2 regions of the Hydrogenophaga sp. PAMC20947 genome follow, and region 2 is predicted to be linked to the other one. Evidence: predicted binding sites of a transcription regulator. Region 2 holds the regulator's gene; the other holds the start of a gene.
The links. Region 2 encodes sigma-54, which starts transcription at its own class of promoters, with help from an activator protein. Its sites were predicted from a motif close to TGGCANGNAANCTGCTTT; they were not measured.
Positions count from the first base shown of each region.

Region 1: the regulator sigma-54 is predicted to act here: its motif matches at 7,880-7,897, upstream of E5678_RS21850 (urease subunit gamma).

Region 1 is NZ_CP039252.1:4,776,876-4,786,596, reverse strand. It holds gene E5678_RS21880 (NAD(P)-dependent oxidoreductase) at 1-458, opposite strand, end outside; gene E5678_RS21875 (ferritin-like domain-containing protein) at 776-1,063, shown strand; gene E5678_RS21870 (DMT family transporter) at 1,131-2,075, opposite strand; gene E5678_RS21865 (LysR substrate-binding domain-containing protein) at 2,210-3,070, shown strand; gene E5678_RS21860 (response regulator) at 3,106-4,146, opposite strand; gene E5678_RS21855 (ATP-binding protein) at 4,152-7,826, opposite strand; gene E5678_RS21850 (urease subunit gamma) at 7,945-8,247, shown strand; gene E5678_RS22400 (hypothetical protein) at 8,383-8,550, shown strand; gene E5678_RS21845 (urease subunit beta) at 8,564-8,887, shown strand; gene ureC (urease subunit alpha) at 8,910-9,721, shown strand, end outside.
Region 2 is NZ_CP039252.1:3,459,623-3,469,343, reverse strand. It holds gene E5678_RS15840 (NAD(P)/FAD-dependent oxidoreductase) at 1-364, opposite strand, end outside; gene E5678_RS15835 (LysE family transporter) at 451-1,098, opposite strand; gene argP (HTH-type transcriptional regulator ArgP) at 1,256-2,176, shown strand; gene E5678_RS15825 (DsrE family protein) at 2,161-2,664, opposite strand; gene argS (arginine--tRNA ligase) at 2,762-4,459, shown strand; gene E5678_RS15815 (SPOR domain-containing protein) at 4,477-5,160, shown strand; gene E5678_RS15810 (thiol:disulfide interchange protein DsbA/DsbL) at 5,233-5,874, shown strand; gene lptA (lipopolysaccharide transport periplasmic protein LptA) at 6,039-6,680, shown strand; gene lptB (LPS export ABC transporter ATP-binding protein) at 6,719-7,468, shown strand; gene rpoN (RNA polymerase factor sigma-54) at 7,607-9,256, shown strand; gene E5678_RS15790 (THUMP domain-containing protein) at 9,478-9,721, shown strand, end outside.

The sequences.
Region 1 (9,721 bases), 1.3 Mb from region 2:
TCTTCGCCGAAGGCTTTGGACAGCCCGTAGAAGCCGTCTGGCTTGGGCGGGGTGTTGGGGCTGATGACTTCGTCTTGCCGGTAGAAACCGGTGACGTGGTTGGAGCTGGCGAAGACGATGCGCTTCACCCCTTGCAGACGCGCGGCTTCGTAGAGGTTCACAGCGCCCACGATGTTGCCGGCCAGGATCTGGTCCCAAGGCTGCTCGGTGGAAATGCCGCCCATGTGCGCCACAGCGTCCACGCCTTGCAACATGGCGTGCACGCCCACTTTGTCGGTCAGGTCGGCAACGACGATTTCTTCGCCCGCCCCGGCCGCGCCGATGTCGCTGCGGTCACTCAGGCGAAGCACACCGCAATAGGCCTTGAGACGCGGACGCAGCACCTGGCCCAGGTTGCCGGCAGCGCCGGTGAGCAACAGTCGGCCGAATTTCAGCGGGGAGGCGGGTTGTTTCAACATGGGGGAGCGTCCTTTCTTTCTTGCATTCTTGCCTAGGGAGGGTGTTCAAAAACCAGGCCGCGCACGGCGCGACTATTGCGGGAGTTGCAAGAGGGTCCCTGATGTTGCTCTACCTCGCACCTGTCACCTGTCACCTGTCACCGGCACCCGAACCAAAACTCACGCGCAGCTGACACTTGAAGCCATCTGCACAGCACTTCGGCATCTGCTTTTCTGATGTAAATCAAACCATCGGCGATCTTGGGCCACAACGCCACCCAACTCCCGTCAAGTGGTCCAGAATTGTGTTGTTCCAAACAACTTGAATGGAGAAATACATGTCCAGCGTCGGTTACCACGAGCCCATCGAAGAACTGTCCAGCGAAACCCGCGACATGCACCGCGCCATTGTCTCGCTGATGGAAGAGCTGGAAGCGGTTGACTGGTACAACCAGCGCGCCGACGCTTGCAAAGACCCGGAGCTCAAAGCCATTCTGGAGCACAACCGCGATGAAGAAAAAGAACACGCCGCCATGGTGCTGGAATGGATTCGCCGCAAAGATGCCAGGTTCTCACACGAGTTGAAAGACTTCCTGTTCACCGACAAACCCATCGCGCACAAATAGCGTGAGCGCGTGAAGTCCTGCGGAGCCCTGGCTGCAGCTGCTCTGCATTTCCATTGCCAGGCTAGTGTCAGGGTGCACAAGGTGCTTTATCACGGCGCGCAAACAGGTGGCCGGGATGTCGCCACCCGAGCTTGACGCCCAATGCACCCAGCGCGATCAGCAACATGCCAAGGGCCTGCACCACCCCAATCGGATGATCGTAAAACGCCCAATCCACTGCAATGGCGACCAGCGGGTAGATAAAGGCGAGGATGCCGATGACGGGCGTGGTGAGGCGCGGATACGCTGCGTACATCAACACATATGCCACCCCGGTGTGCAGCACCCCAATGCCCACCAGCCAGCCCCAGGACGCCGCGCTGACAGGTCCTGAAAAATTGGCAAAACCGACCAGCAACAAGACACCCACGGTGGTCTGGCTGAGCGCAGTCACTTCGGGGCGCTGCCCGCCCAAACCTTTGGCGATGAGCGTGGAGGCCGCGTAAAGCATGGCGGCGACCAACGCCAGAACAATCCCCTGGACCCAGGTCGATGTGTCGGTGGTGGCCGCTGCGCTGGTGACCAGCGGATCGGCCACCAAGCCACTGGCCAGTACCACGCCCACAAAGGCGCCCAACATCCACAGCCCCTGGTCGAACTTGATGCGCTCGCCGAAAAACCAGACACCCAGCAACACCACAAAGAACGGCTGCACGTGGTAAACGATGGTCGTGGTGGCGATCGAAGTCATCTTCAACGCAGCAAAAAACGCGACCCAGTTGAGCACGATGCACACGCCACCCAGCGCCGATCGCAGCAACAGCCGCAAGGAGAGGTCCGCCACTTTGAGGTACCCACGGGCCACACACCAGGCGAGCAGGAAGAGCGCGGCAAAGCAGCAACGCCAGAACACCGTGGTGACCGGGTCCAGGGCGGCTTCCACCACAAAGGCACCAATGGTCCCGGCGATCACCATGGCCGCCGCCAATGCGGCAGCGGGAAAGCGCTCAGGCAGGTCGCGTGTGGGATTCATCTGGATTTCCTTGGTTGAAGCTGGGCGCCAGGGGTCGGCGTTTGCAATCATTCAAGCAAGGTGTTCAAATTCAGTCAAACGAATAGTTTTGAATCTATCTATTCGTTATGTTGATATTGAAGGAACACACGTTCATGAACACCCCCTTGGATCTGGCGTTGCTCAAGAGCTTTGTGGCGGTGGTGGAGGCCGGCGGCTTTTCTCACGCGGCCGAGCGCATAGGGCGCAGCCAGTCGGCCATCAGCATGCAGATGCAGCGACTGGAAGAAGCGGTGGGCAAGCCCTTGTTGATGCGCACGCCGCGCGCGGTCACACCCAGCCCGGCAGGTGAAATCCTGCTCAACTATGCCCGGCGCTTGCTGCGCCTGTCGGACGAGGCCTGGAGCAGCGTGGCACGTCCGCAAGAGGTGGGCGCGGTCAGTCTGGGCGTGCCAGACGACTACGCCGCGTCGCTGCTGCCTCTGGTGTTGGCGCGCTTTGCGGCATCGCATCCGTTGGTCACGGTGGACCTGGTGTGCGAGCCCTCCAGCTTGCTGTGCAAAGCGATTGACGAAGGGCGACTTGACCTGGCCATCGTCACGCGCCGACCCGAGCAAGCCATGGAGGTGCTGCGGCGCGAACGCATGGTGTGGGTGGCATCGCCCAACCATGTGGTGTGGCAGCAAGACCCGTTGCCACTGGCCTTGTTCGAGCCCGGATGCACGGCCCGCTCCCATGTCCTTCGCGCCCTGTCGGATGCCGACCAGCCCTTTCGCGCCACCTATTCAAGCCCCAGCCTGCTGGGTTTGATTGCCGTGGTGCAGGCGGGACTTGCTGTGGCGGGCATCGCCGAGTGCGCGGTCCCTTCGGCGCTTCGTGTCGTGGGCCTGGCCGAGGGACTGCCCGCACTCCCCGACCTGGAGGTCTGTGTGCTGCACAACACAGCCGCCAACAGCCCCGCAGCCGAAGGTTTGCATGCGTTTTTACGCGTTGATCTGCCCAGGGCAATGCGCTAGCCTGCGGGGCAGTGGTGGTCATCAAACGTCCCCCATTACCCCCCGTGGTGCGGCTGCAGCAAAGGCACGCGGTTGATCGCCATCCCCGCGGCGGCCGTTCGGGTTTCCACACCCATCTTCGCGTGGATGCGTTCCAGGTGTTTTTTCACCGTGGCCGGGCTGGTGCCCAGGATATCGCCAATGTCGCGGTTGATCTTGCCTTTGACCACCCAGTACAACACTTCGGCCTCGCGCGCGGTCAAGCCGAAGGCCTGCGCCAGTGACTCCAGCACTGCGGCATCCGACGTTTCCTGCATCACGATGAGCCAGTCGCCATCGCAGGCCTCTTCCAGGTCAGAGTCGTCCTGATCCCCCACCTGCAAATGCAGGCGGAAGGTGAGCCGGCGTGGGCCGCTTTCCAGCGTAAGGCGGGGCGGCTCGCGCGATGCCTGGGCTTCGCCCAGGTGCCGGCGCAACCACGACAACACCTCGGGAGGTGTTTGCGGCGCCTGGGTGCCGCAGTAACGCTCCAGCAGGTCGCGGGCCAGCGGCGTTTGCCACATCAGCTTGCCGTCGCTGGCCCGCACCGTGATCGACGCGTAGCCAAAGGCATCGAGCGCGTTGCGCGCCTGGCTGCGCTCCACCGCCCCCGCCTTCACATGCTGCGCCGCGCGCAGGTGCACGCCCATGCGCGCCATCACCTCGCGCGGCTTGATGGGTTTGGTCACGTAGTCTGCTCCGCCTGCCTCCAGCGCGGCCACCAGGTGCTCAGTCTCGGTCAGGCCGGTCATGAAGAGGATGGGTATCAACGTGGTGTCTGGATCGGCCTTGAGGCGCCTGGCCACTTCAAAACCATCAATGCCCGGCATCACCGCGTCAAGCAGGATCACATCAGGCAACGCCTGGATGGCGCGCCGGATAGCGCTCTCGCCGTCGAGCGCCACCAGCACCGTGTAACCCGCTTCGTCCAGCGCATCGTGCAAGGGGGCCACATTGTCCGGCACGTCGTCCACGATGAGCACCACCAGGGCTTCGCCGCTCACGCCGAGTGGAGCGGATGCAACGCCGGAAGAAAGTGGGGGGGAAGCAGGTGACATGGCGCTCATGACTGGGGCCCCACGGGCGATACCGAGGGACAGTAAGGCAGCAGCCGCTGCTCGATGGCTTCAAAGCGGAATTCGCGTGCCAGCGTGCGCAGGCCCTGCGCGAAGTCGCTCTGCTCGGGGTGCAGGGTCACCCATTGATCCAGCCACTGCACGGTGCCCCGGTAATAGCCCAGGCGCACCAGATCCAGCAAAGGCAGCATTTCGTCAGCTGCAATGGTTCCACCAGGCACCAAGCCAGGCACCCTGCCCGCCGGCAACCCGGCGACCGGTGGGCGATCGGCATTCGACTCCGTCCAGATCAGCTCCAAAGCCTCGCCCAGCCAGTCCAGCAAGTCATCTCGGCGCACCGGTTTCACGAAGAAGTCGGGCGGGCTGTGCACCGCAGCGCCCTCACTGTCGGCCACGAGCCCTTTGTCAAAAGCATTGGCCGACACAATGGCCAGCGGCAAACGGCCCCAACCCTGGCTTCGCAGGCGGCGCAAAGTTTCCCAACCGTCGATGCCGGGCATGGCCAGGTCCAGAAACACGGCGTGCGGCGCCTGCTCGCTGCCGGGCGCCATCCCCTCAAGCAAAGCCAGGGCGTCGTGGCCGCTGGTGGCGAGTTGCACCTCAAAGCCCAAGGGCTGAAACCAGCGCTGCAACAGCTCGCGATCAGCCTCTTCGTTGTCCACCACCAGCACCCGCCGGCGCGGCCCGCCGTAACCGGTGATCACGGGCGAGGTGCGTTGACGAACCACGCCACCATGCACCTCGGAGAGCAACAGGCGCACGGTGAACACCGTGCCCTCGCCCGGTGTGCTGCGCACTTTGAGCTCACCGCCCATGAGGTCGGTCAACATCTTGGCGATGGTGAGGCCCAGGCCCGTCCCGCCCGCAGCGCTGTGCGCCTGAGGTGCTTGGGCGCTCACCCCTTGGGCGCCCCGAGCAAAAGGTTCAAACACCCGCTCCAGCTCGGCGGTGTCCATGCCGGGACCGGTGTCGTGCACCTCAAATTGCGCCATCTCGCGCGCATAGCTCACCCGCAGGCACACCTCCCCCGCCCGCGTGAATTTCACCGCGTTGCCCAGCAGGTTGATCAAAATCTGGCGCAGCCGCTTTTCGTCGGCGCGCACCGTTTGCGGCAAGGGGCGGTTGTTGCTGGTGTCCAGCACAAAACGCAAACCCTTGGCGGACGCCTGCAACTCAAACATGCCCGCCACCTCCTGCATGACCTGGGCAAAGGCCATGGGTTTCACATCGAGCGCCAGCCGCCCCGATTCGATGCGTGCGATGTCCAGCGTGCCTTCAATAAGCGAGAGCAGATGCTCGCCGCCCCGGTGGATCACGCGAATGGCTTGCGCGCGGTGGGGGGCCATGTCAGCGTCTTCCTGCAGCAGTTGCGCATAGCCCAGGATGCTGTTGAGCGGTGTGCGCAGTTCGTGGCTGATGGTGCTGATGTAACGGGTCTTGGCCTGATTGGCCTGGTCGGCCGCCTGGCGGGCGCGCTGCAACTCTTCGTCGGTTCGCTGGTGCGAGGCAATCTCCTCCATCAGCAAATGCGTCTGCCGGTTGGATTCTTCCTGCGCCACTTCACGCGTCTTGTGCGCGAGCACCAGCCACCACGCCACCGTGCCCGCGATCAGCAGCAACACAGCGTACACACGCACAAATCCCGAACGCAACGCCGCATCGAGCAGCCCGGCATCGGCCATGGTTTCCAACCCGGCGTCGAGGCCCGCCGCTTGCTGCCGATACAGGAGCGCCAACACGGCTGCCAGCACCGGCGCCATCACCCCCATCAGCAACAGGTAGTGCGCCAGGCCGGCATCGAGAAAGGGCCAGACCCGCTGGGGCAAGACCCAGCGCAACACCGACTGCCATTGCTCCGACAGCCTCGCATGGGGTTTGCACAGATCGCCGCAACGCGCGTCCAGCGTGCAGCACAGCGAACAGATGGCGCCTTGGTAAGCAGGGCAATGCGCCATATCAGGGCCTTCGTACTCGCGCTCGCAAATCACACACGTGAGGACACCCCCTGCACCGCCTCCGGCGTCACCCCCCTCCAGAGGGGCAACACCTGCGGCCGGTCCTGCGCCTGTCGAAGGGCCGTGCCGCGGTGTGTCTGATGGGGCCGCACCTCGCTCAGCGCACCCATCGCAAGACGCAGCAACGCAGGGTGATGCAGATCGGGCGATGTAGTAGCGGCCTTGGGTGGCCCAGGCGATCAGTGGCGCAGTCACGAAGGCGGTCACCAGCGCGATCAGCGCCGAAAACGCCTGAGCCAGATCCCCCATCAAACCCAGGTGGGCCATGATCGACAGCGCCGAAGCCAGCCCCATGGCGCCCACGCCCACCGGGTTGATGTCGTACAGGTAGGCGCGCTTGAATTCGATGCCCTTGGGGCTCCACCCCATGGGCTTGTTGATCACCAGATCGGCCACCACCGCCATGATCCAGGCGATGGCGATGTTGGAGTACAGCCCCAGCACCTCCCCCAGCGCCTGGAACACGTTCATCTCCATCAACATGAATGCGATCAGCGTGTTGAATACCACCCACACCACGCGGCCCGGGTGGCTGTGGGTCAGGCGGGAAAAAAAATTGCTCCAGGCCAGCGAGCCCGCGTAGGCGTTGGTGACATTGATCTTGAGCTGGGACACCACCACAAACAGCGCCGTGGCGGCCACCGCCCAGCCGTAATTCGGGAACACGTATTCATAAGCGGCCAGGTACATCTGGTTGGGGTCAACGGCGCGCTCAGGCGGCACCATGTGGCTGATGGCCAGATAGGCCAGCAAAGCACCGCCCAGCATCTTGAGCACCCCCAGAAACACCCAGCCCGGCCCGCCAGCGAGCACCCCCAACCACCAGCGCGCAGGGCGCTTCGGATTCCGCGCCGGCATGAAGCGCAAATAGTCGGCCTGCTCACCCATTTGCGTGATGAGGGCGATGCCCACCGTCAAGGCTGCCCCAAAAAGGTGCCAATCAAACTGCGCCCCTGCACCATCTTGGCCACCGTAGCGCACCACTTTGGAGAAAACAGTGGGCTCGGCCATCCAGACCGCCACAAAAGGCACCAACATCATTACCAGCCACAGGGGCTGGGTCCAGACCTGGAAGCGGCTGATCGCCGACACACCGTAGGTCACCAGCGGTATCACCACCACCGCGCAAATCAGGTAGCCCCAGACCGGCGGTATGCCGAGTGCGAGCTCCAGCGCATAGGCCATCACAGCGGCTTCCAGCGCAAAAAAAATGAAGGTGAACGAGGCGTAGATCAGCGAGGTGATGGTGGAGCCGATGTAGCCAAAACCGGCGCCCCGGGTGAGCAGATCCATATCGACGCCATAACGCGCGGCGTACACGCTGATGGGCAGGCCGGCCATGAAGATGATCAACCCGGTCGCGAGAATGGCCCAGAAAGCGTTGATGAACCCGTAGTGCACCAGCAGCGTGGCGCCCACCGCCTCCAGGATCAGAAACGACGAAGCACCAAAAGCCGTGTTGGCCACCCGCCACTCGCTCCACTGGCGAAAGCGCTGCGGCGTGAAGCGCAGGGCGTAGTCTTCCAGCGTCTCGCTGCCCACCCAGCTGTTGTAGTCCCGGCGCACCTTGATGATGCGCTGCGGTGCAGCTCCGCCTCCGGCAAGGCCTGGGACGGTCGGGTCTGAAACGGTGGGGTTTTTGGCGATCACCCCGTCTGAGGTGCAGCTTTCGTGCCACGCCAGAGGGCAACGATGGCACAGGGCACGGTATTTGCTGGTCTCTGAGTATCCGCGCTCTGCGCCTGACCCCGATGGCCTGCATCCCATGGAACTCACTCCCCGAGAAAAAGACAAGCTGCTGATCTTTACCGCAGCCCTGTTGGCCGAGCGCCGCCAGGCCCGCGGACTGAAGCTCAACTACCCCGAAGCGGTTGCGTTGATCAGCGCGGCCGTGATGGAAGGCGCTCGCGACGGCAAAAGCGTGGCCGAGCTCATGAGCACGGGCCGCAACGTCCTCACCCGCGCCGACGTGATGGAAGGCATCGCCGAAATGATTCCCGACATCCAGGTCGAAGCCACCTTTCCCGACGGCACCAAGCTGGTGACGGTGCATCAACCGATTATTTAGCCCCCGCGCCGCCTGCGGCGTCACCCCCCAGGGGGCGGTGCTGGCGGCCCGGCGAAGCCGGTTCCGCGGCACCCTGGGTTGCGACACTGCGCTCCGGGCACCTCTTTTCTTAGAAACCTCTTCAGGAACTTTGACATGAAATCACTCGCTGCAATTTCCGCCAGCCTCCTCGCCCTCCCCGCTCTCGCCCACGATGGACACGGCCTGTTGGGCAGCCATTGGCACCCCACCGACGTGCTGGGCTTTGTGGCAGCCGGCGGCGCGGTGGCGTTGCTGGTGTGGTTCTCCGGCCGCGGCAAATAAGGGAGGTCAACGCATGATTCCCGGCCAGCTCTTCACCGACGCGGGCGAACACGCCCTCAACCCCGGCCGCCGTACGCTCACGCTGGTGGTTCAAAACACAGCCGACCGCCCGGTGCAGGTGGGCTCGCACTACCACTTCGCCGAAACCAACGCCGCACTCAGCTTCGACCGCGAGGCCGCCAAAGGCATGCGGCTGAACATCGCCAGCGGCACCGCCGTGCGCTTCGAGCCTGGCCAGCAACGCACCGTCGAACTCGTGGACTACGCGGGCGATCGGATCGTCATCGGTTTCCGGGGGCTGGTGCAAGGCGCCGTGTCATTACAGCCGCAGCCGTAGCAGCAGCAACAAGGAATCCGACATGGCCCATATTTCCCGCAGCGCCTACGCCGACATGTTCGGCCCCACCACCGGCGACCGCGTGCGCCTGGCCGACACCGACCTGATCGTTGAAGTGGAAAAAGACTTCACACTCGGCGCCGGTGGCTACGGCGAAGAAGTGAAATTCGGCGGCGGCAAGACCATCCGCGATGGCATGGCGCAAAGCCAGCGCACCCGCGCCGAGGGCGCGATGGACACCGTGCTCACCAACGCGCTCATCATTGACCACTGGGGCATCGTCAAGGCCGACATCGGTCTGAAAGACGGGCGCATTGCTGCCATCGGCAAGGCCGGCAACCCCGACACCATGCCGGGTGTTGACATCATCATTGGCCCCGGCACCGAAATCATCAGCTGCGAAGGCAACATCGTCACCGCCGGCGGCATCGACAGCCACATCCACTTCATCTGCCCGCAGCAGGTCGACGAAGCCCTGGCCTCGGGCATCACCACCATGCTGGGCGGCGGCACCGGCCCGGCCACCGGCACCTTTGCCACCACCTGCACGCCTGGTCCCTGGCACATCGAGCGCATGCTGCAAGCCGCCGACGGCCTGTCCATGAACCTGGGCTTTCTGGGCAAGGGCAACGCCAGCCTTCCTGCAGCATTGCACGAGCAAGTCAGCGCAGGGGTCATTGGCCTGAAGCTCCACGAAGACTGGGGCACCACGCCTTCGGCCATCAGCAACTGCCTCGATGTGGCCGAAGAGACCGACGTGCAAGTGGCGATCCATTCCGACACGCTCAACGAATCGGGCTTTGTCGAAGACACCATCGCAGCCACCAAGGGACG
Region 2 (9,721 bases):
TGGGGAAGGGCTGGGACTTGAGGCCCAGCAGGTTCACGTAGTGGAAAAATGCGGTGCTCGATGCGGGAAAACGCATGCCTCCCAATTCGGCCACGATGCCGGGTGCTCCGGCAAAAGGCTGGGAGCGCAACCTGCCGCCCATGCGTGAAGCCTCGTACACCACGGGCTTCAAGCCGAGGCGCATCAGCTCGTAAGCGGCCACCAGTCCAGCCATGCCTGCGCCCACAATGGCCACTTCCTGCCCATGCGCTGCGGTGGGCAGCGTGCCCAGGCCAGCCGGGTGGGACAGCCAGTCGTCATAGGGGAACGGGAAGTCGGGGCCGAAGACCGTGACCGGGGCGTTGACGGGATGGAGTGGATTCACAAGACACCTATGACGCAGTGGAGCAAACCCAATCGATGGCGGGCGCGGTGGTTTGGACGGATCGGCGTGGCAAAGCTTGAATGCCTCTAAACCAGGCCCTTCACCAGGAAGGCGGCGGTGCCCCACATCATGAGGGCAACCAGGCCGTCTAGCGCTCGCCACACGACGACCGAGTTCAGCCGGCGACCCAGCCAGAACGTGGCCACACCCAATACGGAAAACCAGACCACGGAGCCTGCGGCGGCGCCCATGCCGAACACGGTGCTTTCACTGCCGTAAGCCAACGAGGCCGTGCCGATCAACACGGCGGTGTCGATCCAGGCGTGTGGGTTGAGCCAGGTGAAAGCCAGAGCCGACAGGACGGCTTGTTTCCGGGACATGGTGGAGCCTGCCGCCAGCGGTGTTTCGGGCAGGTCACCAGGCAAGCCTGCCGATGAGGCGACGGGTTTGAGGAAGCGTTGAAAAGCTTGCCAGCCGTACACCACCAGAAACAGCGCGCCTGCGCCCACCAAGGCGCCCATGAGCTTGTCCGACAAGCCGCCCAGCTGCGCCAGGCCCAAAACGCCCAACCCGATCAGAACCATGTCGGACACCATGCAAATGGCAATGGTGAGCCAGACGTGTTGTCGGGTCAGCCCCATGCGCAAGACATGGGCGTTTTGCGGCCCGATGGCCATGATGAGCGACATGCTCAGAACCAGGCCGGCGGTGAAGGTAGGGAAAGCGAGGGTCATGGCCGAGGCGTTGAAGCGCAGAAAGGGGAGGGGGCTGGGCCGTGGCGGTGCGGTCGCAACCCGGGGGAGCCAAGTGTGCGCGTTGCGGACAATAAATTAAATCAAGATAAATTAAACTCCAATCGCATAAATAAAATTTAATGAAAGTGCCTTGCTCATGCTCGATGCCCGACAACTCGAAGCGCTGGTCGCCGTGCTTGAACACGGCGGCTTCGGACCGGCCGCCCAGTCCCTGTCGCTGACGCTGGCGGCAGTGTCGTTGCGGATCAAGGCGCTGGAGGATCATCTGGGCCAGCGCCTGCTGGTGCGGGGCAAGCGCGTGCGGGCGACGGCGGCTGGCCAGGCGCTGCTGGCCCATGTGAAGCAAGTGAGCCTGATGGAGTCCGATCTGCTGAGCGGTTTGCAGGGCGGGTCAGGTGTGCGCGCAGGCGAGCGCTGGCAAAGCCTGTCTGTGGCGCTCAACGCAGATTCGGTGGCGAGCTGGTTCCTGCCAGGCGTGGCGCCGCTGCTGCTCCAGCACCATTTGCTGCTGGAGATGGTGATTGACGACCAGGATCACACCCATGATCTGTTGAAGAGCGGCGACGTGATGGGCTGCGTGACGGCCTTGGCCGAACCGATGCGGGGTTGCGTGGCCGAGCCGTTGGGCGTGATGCGCTACCACTGCATGGCCGCACCCGAGGTCGCGCAGCGTTGCCGCACGCCTGCTGGCGCCGTGTCACCCCACAAATTGCTGGCCGTCCCGGCCATCATCTTCAACCGCAAGGACGCCTTGCAGGACACGTTCCTGAAGCAGCATTTTGGCTTGCAACAGCCGCGTTATCCGCGCCATTTCGCCCCGGCCATCGACGCATTTGAAGCCGCGATCGAGCTGGGGCTGGGCTGGGGCATGGTGCCCGAGCAGCATCTGCCCGGGCATCCGGGCATGGTCGAGGTGTTGCCGGGCGCCACGGTGGATGTGGCACTGTATTGGCAGCACTGGGCGCGTGAGGCGCCTTCCGCGCAGCGCCTGACCCAGGCGGTGAAGGCTGCGGCGGGCAAGAGCCTGCCACCGCTGGCGGCTCACCAGGCGAGATAGGCGTAGCCTCTTTCCTGCAACTCCATGACCGCAGCGGCGCCCACGTCTTCCACCGTGGCGAAGTCGAGCATGTCGGCGTTGGTCCAGCCCACGGTGTGCATGGTATTGCCACAGGCAATGAAACGCACGCCGTAGGCCTGGGCCATGCTGCGCGCGCGCTGCTGGAGGATTTCGGGTACCGGGCGTTGCGGCTTTTTCGCCAGCAGATGGATGCCCGGCCCCCACACGACCACAGCAATCGCTACATCGTCCACATACTTCTTGAGCATGGCACTGATGGAATTGAAGATGGCCTCCTGGTATTCGGGCTCGTGGTGGTTGAGCTGGTAGACGATTTTGTGGGGGGCGTCATCGCCGGGAGCCGCTGGCCCCAGGGTGGCGGGCATGGGTGTCGCAGCTGCCGCCGCGGGCAGGGCGGCAGATGCGGCGGTCAAAGCAAGGGCTTGGCCAAGCCATTGGCGCCGGCGTGGGGGTGTGTTGGAGGTCATGTTGGATACGTTACCCAGAAAGTGAACGCTTGTCATTCTCGGTGCTGTTGCGGTCGTCACCCTGTTGTGGCCCGCGGCCGCCTAAAATCCTACCCCTATGCTCAAGATCAAACAAGAATTGCTGACCGGCCTGGCCACCGCCCTGGAGTCGGTGTCGGCCGGCGCGGGTGCCAAGGCCGCCTTCGAATCCCCCAAGGTGGCCGCCCACGGCGATTTCGCCGTCACGGCAGCCATGCAGTTGGCCAAACCCCTGAAGCTCAACCCGCGCCAAGTGGGTGAGCAATTGCGCGAGGTGCTGCTGGCGCAGCCCGTGTACCAGCAATGGGTGTCTGAGATCGACATCGCTGGCCCAGGCTTTATCAACATCCGCCTCAAGCCCGAAGCGAAGCAGCAGATCGTGCCCGAGGTGCTGGAAGCCGGTGAGCGTTTCGGCTTCGCGCCCAGCAATGGCCAGCGCATGATGGTGGAGTTTGTGTCCGCCAACCCCACCGGTCCGCTCCACGTCGGCCATGGCCGCCAGGCCGCCTTGGGTGATGCCATCTGCAGTCTGTATGCGACCCAGGGCTGGGACGTGCACCGCGAGTTCTATTACAACGATGCGGGTGTGCAGATCGGCACCCTGGCCACATCGACCCACCTGCGCGCCCAGGGCTTCAAGCCGGGCGATGCCGAATGGCCCAGCGGTGAAAACGCGCCCGCCTACAACGGCGACTACATCCAGGACATCGCCAACGATTTCCTGGCCAAAAAGACCGTTCAGGCCGACGACCGCACGTTCACCGCCAGCGGCGACATCAATGATCTCGACGGCATGCGCCAGTTTGCCGTGGCCTATTTGCGCCACGAACAGGATCTGGACTTGAAGGCTTTCGCCGTCAAGTTCGACCACTATTACCTGGAGTCCAGCCTCTACACCAGCGGTCGCGTGGAGGCCACGGTGAATCTGCTGATCGAAGCCGGCAAAACCTACGAGCAGGACGGTGCGTTGTGGCTCAAGTCCACGGATTACGGCGATGACAAAGACCGCGTCATGCGCAAGTCCGACGGCTCGTTCACCTACTTCGTGCCCGATGTGGCCTACCACATCGCCAAGTGGGAACGGGGCTTCACCAAGGTCATCAACATCCAGGGCACCGACCACCACGGCACGATTGCGCGGGTGCGCGCCGGATTGCAGGCTGCCAACGTGGGCATTCCGCAAGGTTATCCCGACTATGTGCTCCACACCATGGTGCGCGTGGTCAAGGGTGGTGAAGAGGTGAAAATCTCCAAGCGGGCCGGCAGCTACGTGACCTTGCGCGATCTGATCGAGTGGACCAGCAAAGACGCTGTGCGGTTTTTCTTGCTCAGCCGAAAACCCGACACCGAGTACACGTTTGATGTTGATCTGGCGGTGCAAAAGAACAACGACAACCCGGTCTATTACGTGCAGTACGCCCATGCACGCATCTGTTCGGTGCTCGCCGCGTGGCGCGACAAAGACGGGGGCGATGCCGCCTCACTCAAGGAAGCAGACCTGTCCGCATTGGACAGTCCGGTCGCGCAGGCCTTGATGCTGTTGCTGGCCAAGTACCCGGCCATGCTCGCCGACGCCGCCCGCGATTTCGCCCCCCACGATGTCACCTTCTACCTGCGTGAGCTCGCAGCGAGCTACCACAGCTACTACGATGCCGAGCGCATTCTGGTGGACGATGAAGCGGTGAAGCGGGCGCGCCTGGCCCTGGTCAGTGCCACCGCGCAGGTGTTGCACAATGGCCTGGCGGTTCTGGGCGTGAGTGCCCCGACCAAGATGTGAGAACCAACGTCCCTACTATGAAACAACTCTCTGCGCCCTTGCGCGCCCAGGTGGGCGGCACTTTGATCGGTCTGGTGATCGGTCTGCTGGTGGGCTTGGGCATTGCCCTGGCTGTTGCCGTTTATGTGACACGCGTCCCCGTGCCTTTTGTGGACCGCGGCGTTTCCAGGTCGCCTGCGAAAGACGTTGAAGAAGCCGAGCGCAACAAGGGCTGGAACCCCAACGCTGGGTTGTCGAGTCAGCAGTCTCCTCTGCCTGCGACCGAAGGCGCTGCGCCTGGTGCAGAGGGAGCGCCTGCTGTTGAGGCGCCCTCGGGCTCGGGCCTCGATGGTGATCCTCTGGGGGATCTGTTGAGGGACAAACTCGGTGATACCCCGGCTGTGCCCGCGGCGGCACCGGCTAGCCCTGGCGCCGCCTCCTCGCCGGCTGCGCCGGCAAAGGCGGCCAGCGCAGCCACGGGCGATGCAGCCATCTACTTTGTACAGGCTGGGGCGTTTCGCGCGCCTGACGACGCACAAGCCCAGCGTGCCCGCCTGGCCATGTTGGGGATGGCGGCCGAAATCACCGAGCGCGAACAATCGGGCCGCACGGTGTACCGCGTGCGGATCGGTCCCTTCAACCAAAAGCCGCTGGCCGAAGCCACGCGGGTCCAGCTCGAGGCCAACAGCGTGGATGCGGCGCTGGTGCGCATCCAGCGCTGAGAACGCCGCCCAGGCGCGGAACTTTCAACCCCTCTCTCTGCTCAAGCAGGCAACTACCAGGAGATCGAACCCATGCAACGCCGAGATTTTTCACGCTCCCTGTTCGCCACAGGCACCATTGCCGCAGTTGGCGCACTGAGCCTCACCCCCGCCCTGGCACAGCGCGTTGCCTTCAAGGAAGGCAGCGACTACACCCGCCTGGCCAAGGCCGCTGCGGTCTCCACGCCTGCCGGTAAGGTGGAAGTGGTGGAGTTTTTCTCCTATTCCTGTATCCATTGCTTCCGCTTTGAGCCGCTCATGACCGAATGGAGCAAGTCGTTGCCCGCTGACGTGGTTTTGCGCCGCATGCCAGTGGCTTTCAGCCCGGCCTTCGGCCCCATGCAGCGTTTCTATTTCTCGCTGGAGTCCATGGGGCTGGTTGAAAAGCTGCACGAAAAAGTGTTCAAGGCTTTCCACGAAGAGCGCCAGCAACTCACCTCGCCTGAAACCATCGTGGCATGGGTGGAGAAGCAGGGCGTGGACAAGGCGCAATTTCTGTCTTTCTTCAACGGCAGCGCAATCGAAAAAGCCAAAGCAGCGACCCAGCTACAGGACGCCTATCAGGTGGAAGGCACGCCTGCTCTGGGCGTGGCCGGCCAGTTCTACATTGGCGGCCAGGGCCCCAAGACGCTGCTCATCGCAGACTCGCTGATTGCACAGGCCCGCAAAGGCTGACGCCTCGATCCCAGCAGTGCCCTTCCGGACCTGAACCGAAACACAACCCGCTGCCAGCGGGTTGTGTTATTTCCGGTCGGCGCCGTTCCTGCGTGCCAGCCGCCACGACGGGCCATGCACCGCTACAATGAAAGCGAATGCAAGATTTGTGCCCCACTAAAGCCATGCCCCAACACCACCTTCGCTCTCCCCGGACTCCCCGTTTCCTGGCCGCAATCGCGGGTTTGATGTTGACGGTCGGCGTTGCCCACGCTGAGCTGGCCGACAAGGACAAGCCCATGAACATCGAGGCCGACTCTCTGCGTTACGACGACGCGACCCTGACCAGTGTGTTCACCGGCAAGGTCGTGATCACCAAGGGCACGATCATCATGCGCGGCAACAAAATGGATGTGCGCCAAGACACCCAGGGCAACCAGTTTGGGTTGTTGCTGGGCGAGCCCGGGTTTTTTCGCCAGAAGCGCGAAGGGCTGGACGAATGGGTCGAAGGAGAGGCCGACCGCATCGAATACGACAGCAAGGCCCAGACGGTGGTGCTCACGGGCAACGCTGCGTTGCGCCGCTACCGCGGCACTGCCATCAATGACGAGAATCTGGGCAACCAGATCACCTACAACAGCGTGTCTGAAGTGTTCACGGTCAAAGGGGGCGCGGCCAGCAGCACGCCGGCCAACCCGTCGGGCCGTGTGCGCGCCATGCTGACGCCGATTCCCGATGCCGTACGCAATGCACCGGCACCGGCGCCCGCCAATTCTGAACCCGCCAAGTTGCGACCCAGCTCCAAAATCAACGAGAAACGCAAGTGAACGTAGCGGAGATCCCCTCTGCGGGGGGACTGGAGTCGATGGCGGTGCGCAGTCGTCTGGAAGTGCGCAGCTTGAAAAAGGCCTATGGCAGCCGGCAGGTCGTCAAGAACGTGTCCCTGTCGGTCGGCAAAGGTGAGGTTGTGGGGCTTCTGGGCCCCAACGGGGCGGGCAAGACCACTTCGTTTTACATGATCGTGGGTTTGCTAAGGGCCGATGGTGGTGAGATCTTGCTCGACGAACAGCGCATCGAAGAGCTGCCCATTCACCGCCGGGCGCGCTTGGGCTTGGGCTACCTTCCCCAGGAATCCTCCATCTTTCGCAAGCTCACTGTGGCGCAAAACGTGCGCGCCGTGCTGGAGTTGCAGCGCAACCCGGCCGGTCAGCCGCTGAGCGAACCCGAAATTGACCAACGTCTGGACGAACTGCTCAAGGACTTGCGCGTGGAGCACTTGCGCAACTCGCCTGCGCCATCCCTGTCGGGCGGTGAGCGCCGTCGAGTGGAAATCGCGCGGGCTCTGGCTTCGCGCCCTCGGTTCATCCTGTTGGACGAACCCTTTGCCGGTATCGATCCGATCGCAGTGCTCGAAATCCAGCACATCATCAGTTTTCTCAAATCCAGAGGCATCGGGGTGCTCATCACCGATCACAACGTGCGTGAGACGCTGGGTATTTGTGACCACGCTTACATCATCAGCGATGGTCATGTCCTGGCGAGTGGCACCAGTGAAGAGATCGTGGAAAACGCCGATGTTCGCCGGGTATACCTCGGCGAGAACTTCCGCATGTGATGGTGGCCAATCCGTTGTTCCATGCTGCTGTGGTTCGGTGCTCCCTGATGGGAATGAGCGAGGCTTTGGGCGAACCTGCTGGTGGCTCCAGCGTGACGTTCCGCTCCAGCGTTTTGACGTGTCGCTAGGCGCCTTGGCATGAAGCAAGGTTTGTCGCTGCGCGTTTCGCAGCATCTCGCGCTCACGCCACAGCTGCAGCAGTCGATCCGCTTGCTGCAGCTCTCTACCCTTGAAATGGCGCAGGAAGTCGAGCAGATGCTCGATGAAAACCCGTTTCTCGATCGTGCGGATGAAACCGCTGACCGCGAAGATTTTGGGCTTGATCACAGCGATGTCCCGGTCAGCGCAGGAGAGCAAATTGCCGAAGCGGCGGCGGCTCCCGAGGGCGAATCTGTTGCCCCCGATTCAGAGTTGCCCTTCAGCCAAGGCACATCGTCGACAGCCAGTGAGCCCAGTGAGAGTGCGGCTGGGGAAGCCGCCGAGCGCAAGGCCGATGGAGACGGGGCGTTGGAAGAAAATTGGGACGGCGACGGCTCCGTGGAAATGGCGCCCGACGACGGCGAGTGGGGCGGTGATGCGCCCGCGCGCAACAGTGGCTCTTCCGGGGGTGACGACGAAACGGCAACGGCGGCTGATCTGGCCCGAGCGCCGGTCAGCCTGCAAGATCACCTCCATGAGCAGGCCCGCTGTTTGCGCCTGAGCGAAACCGATCAGGCCGCACTGTATTTCCTGATCGAGTCGCTCAACGACGATGGTTATCTCGATGACGACTGGACAGAATTGGCGTTGGCCTTTTGGCGGCTGCTGCACGGGCGCGAAGCTGCATCGCCCAGTATTGCGGCGATTGAAGTCGCGGAAGAGCAGCTGCGCATGGCGCTGGGCTGGCTGCACAACATGGAGCCCATCGGCGTGGGTGCGCGGGATCTCGGCGAGTGTTTGCGTCTGCAGATCGAAGACTTGCGCAACACGCCGGTTGCCCAGGCTGCGCTGGTGATTTGCCGACAACCGCTGGAGTTGCTCGCCAAGCGCGATGTGAAGCGCTTGTGTGCGTTGTGTGGGCTGGACGATGAGACGGTGCGCGCAGCGCTTGGCCTGATCATCGGGCTGGAGCCCAAGCCGGGACGGCGGTTTGTGGATGTGGAGCGCAATGTCGTTGTGCCCGATGTCCTGGTCACGCACGCCGGGCGTGGCTTCAAGGTGCAGCTCAACCCCGACGTCATGCCGCGGTTGAGGGTGCACGATGTATACGCCAACGCCCTGCGTCAGAACCGGGGTGGGAAAGGGGGTGGCGGCGAAGCAGGCCATGCCGCCATGCAGCAGCGTTTGCAGGAGGCGCGCTGGTTCATCAAGAATATCCAGCAGCGGTTCGACACCATCCTGCGCGTGTCCTCGGCCATTGTCGAACGGCAGCGCAATTTTTTCATGCATGGCGAGCTCGCCATGCGGCCGCTGGTGTTGCGCGAAATCGCCGACGAGCTGGGCTTGCACGAGTCCACCATCAGCCGTGTGACCACCGCCAAGTACATGGCCACGCCGTTCGGCACCTACGAACTCAAGTACTTTTTTGGCTCATCGCTGGGCACGGAGACTGGCGGCAACGCATCGAGCACAGCGGTGCGCGCCTTGCTCAAACAGCTCATTGCCGCTGAAAACGCGTCAAAACCATTGTCAGACAACCAGCTTTCCGAACTGCTCAAAGCGCAGGGTATTGAGTGTGCCCGCCGTACTGTGGCCAAATACCGGGAAGCGTTGCGCATCGCGCCCGCCAATTTGCGAAAAACCTTGTAGCCCTCCTGCACCGCTTCGCCCCTTCCCCCTGATGGGGGCTGCACCTGCGGCCTGGTGAAGCCAGTTCTGTGGTGTGTTCAGGGTGCAGGCCCCCTGTGTCCCTGCGCGCGGGGATTGCACCAACCGGCCTGCCAGATCCAGTTCCGTGGTGTGCACTGGAAGGAATGACGGCTGTTAGCGCGGTGGCTTTTGTGGCCGCAACCATTTTTGGAAAAAGATTCATGAACCAACTCAACCTCTTTTTGCCCTGCGCTGCCGGCGTGGAGGACTTCCTCGCCGACGAAGTGAAGCGCATCACAAACGAACCACTGGCCTTCAAGGCACGCGGCGGTGTGGGTGTGCAGGCTTCCTGGCGAGATGCCATGCGCCTGAACCTGCACAGCCGCCTCACCCAGCGCGTGCTGGTGCAGTTGTGGCACGGTGAATACCGCAACGAGCAAGACCTCTACAACGCAGCGGGCGAGG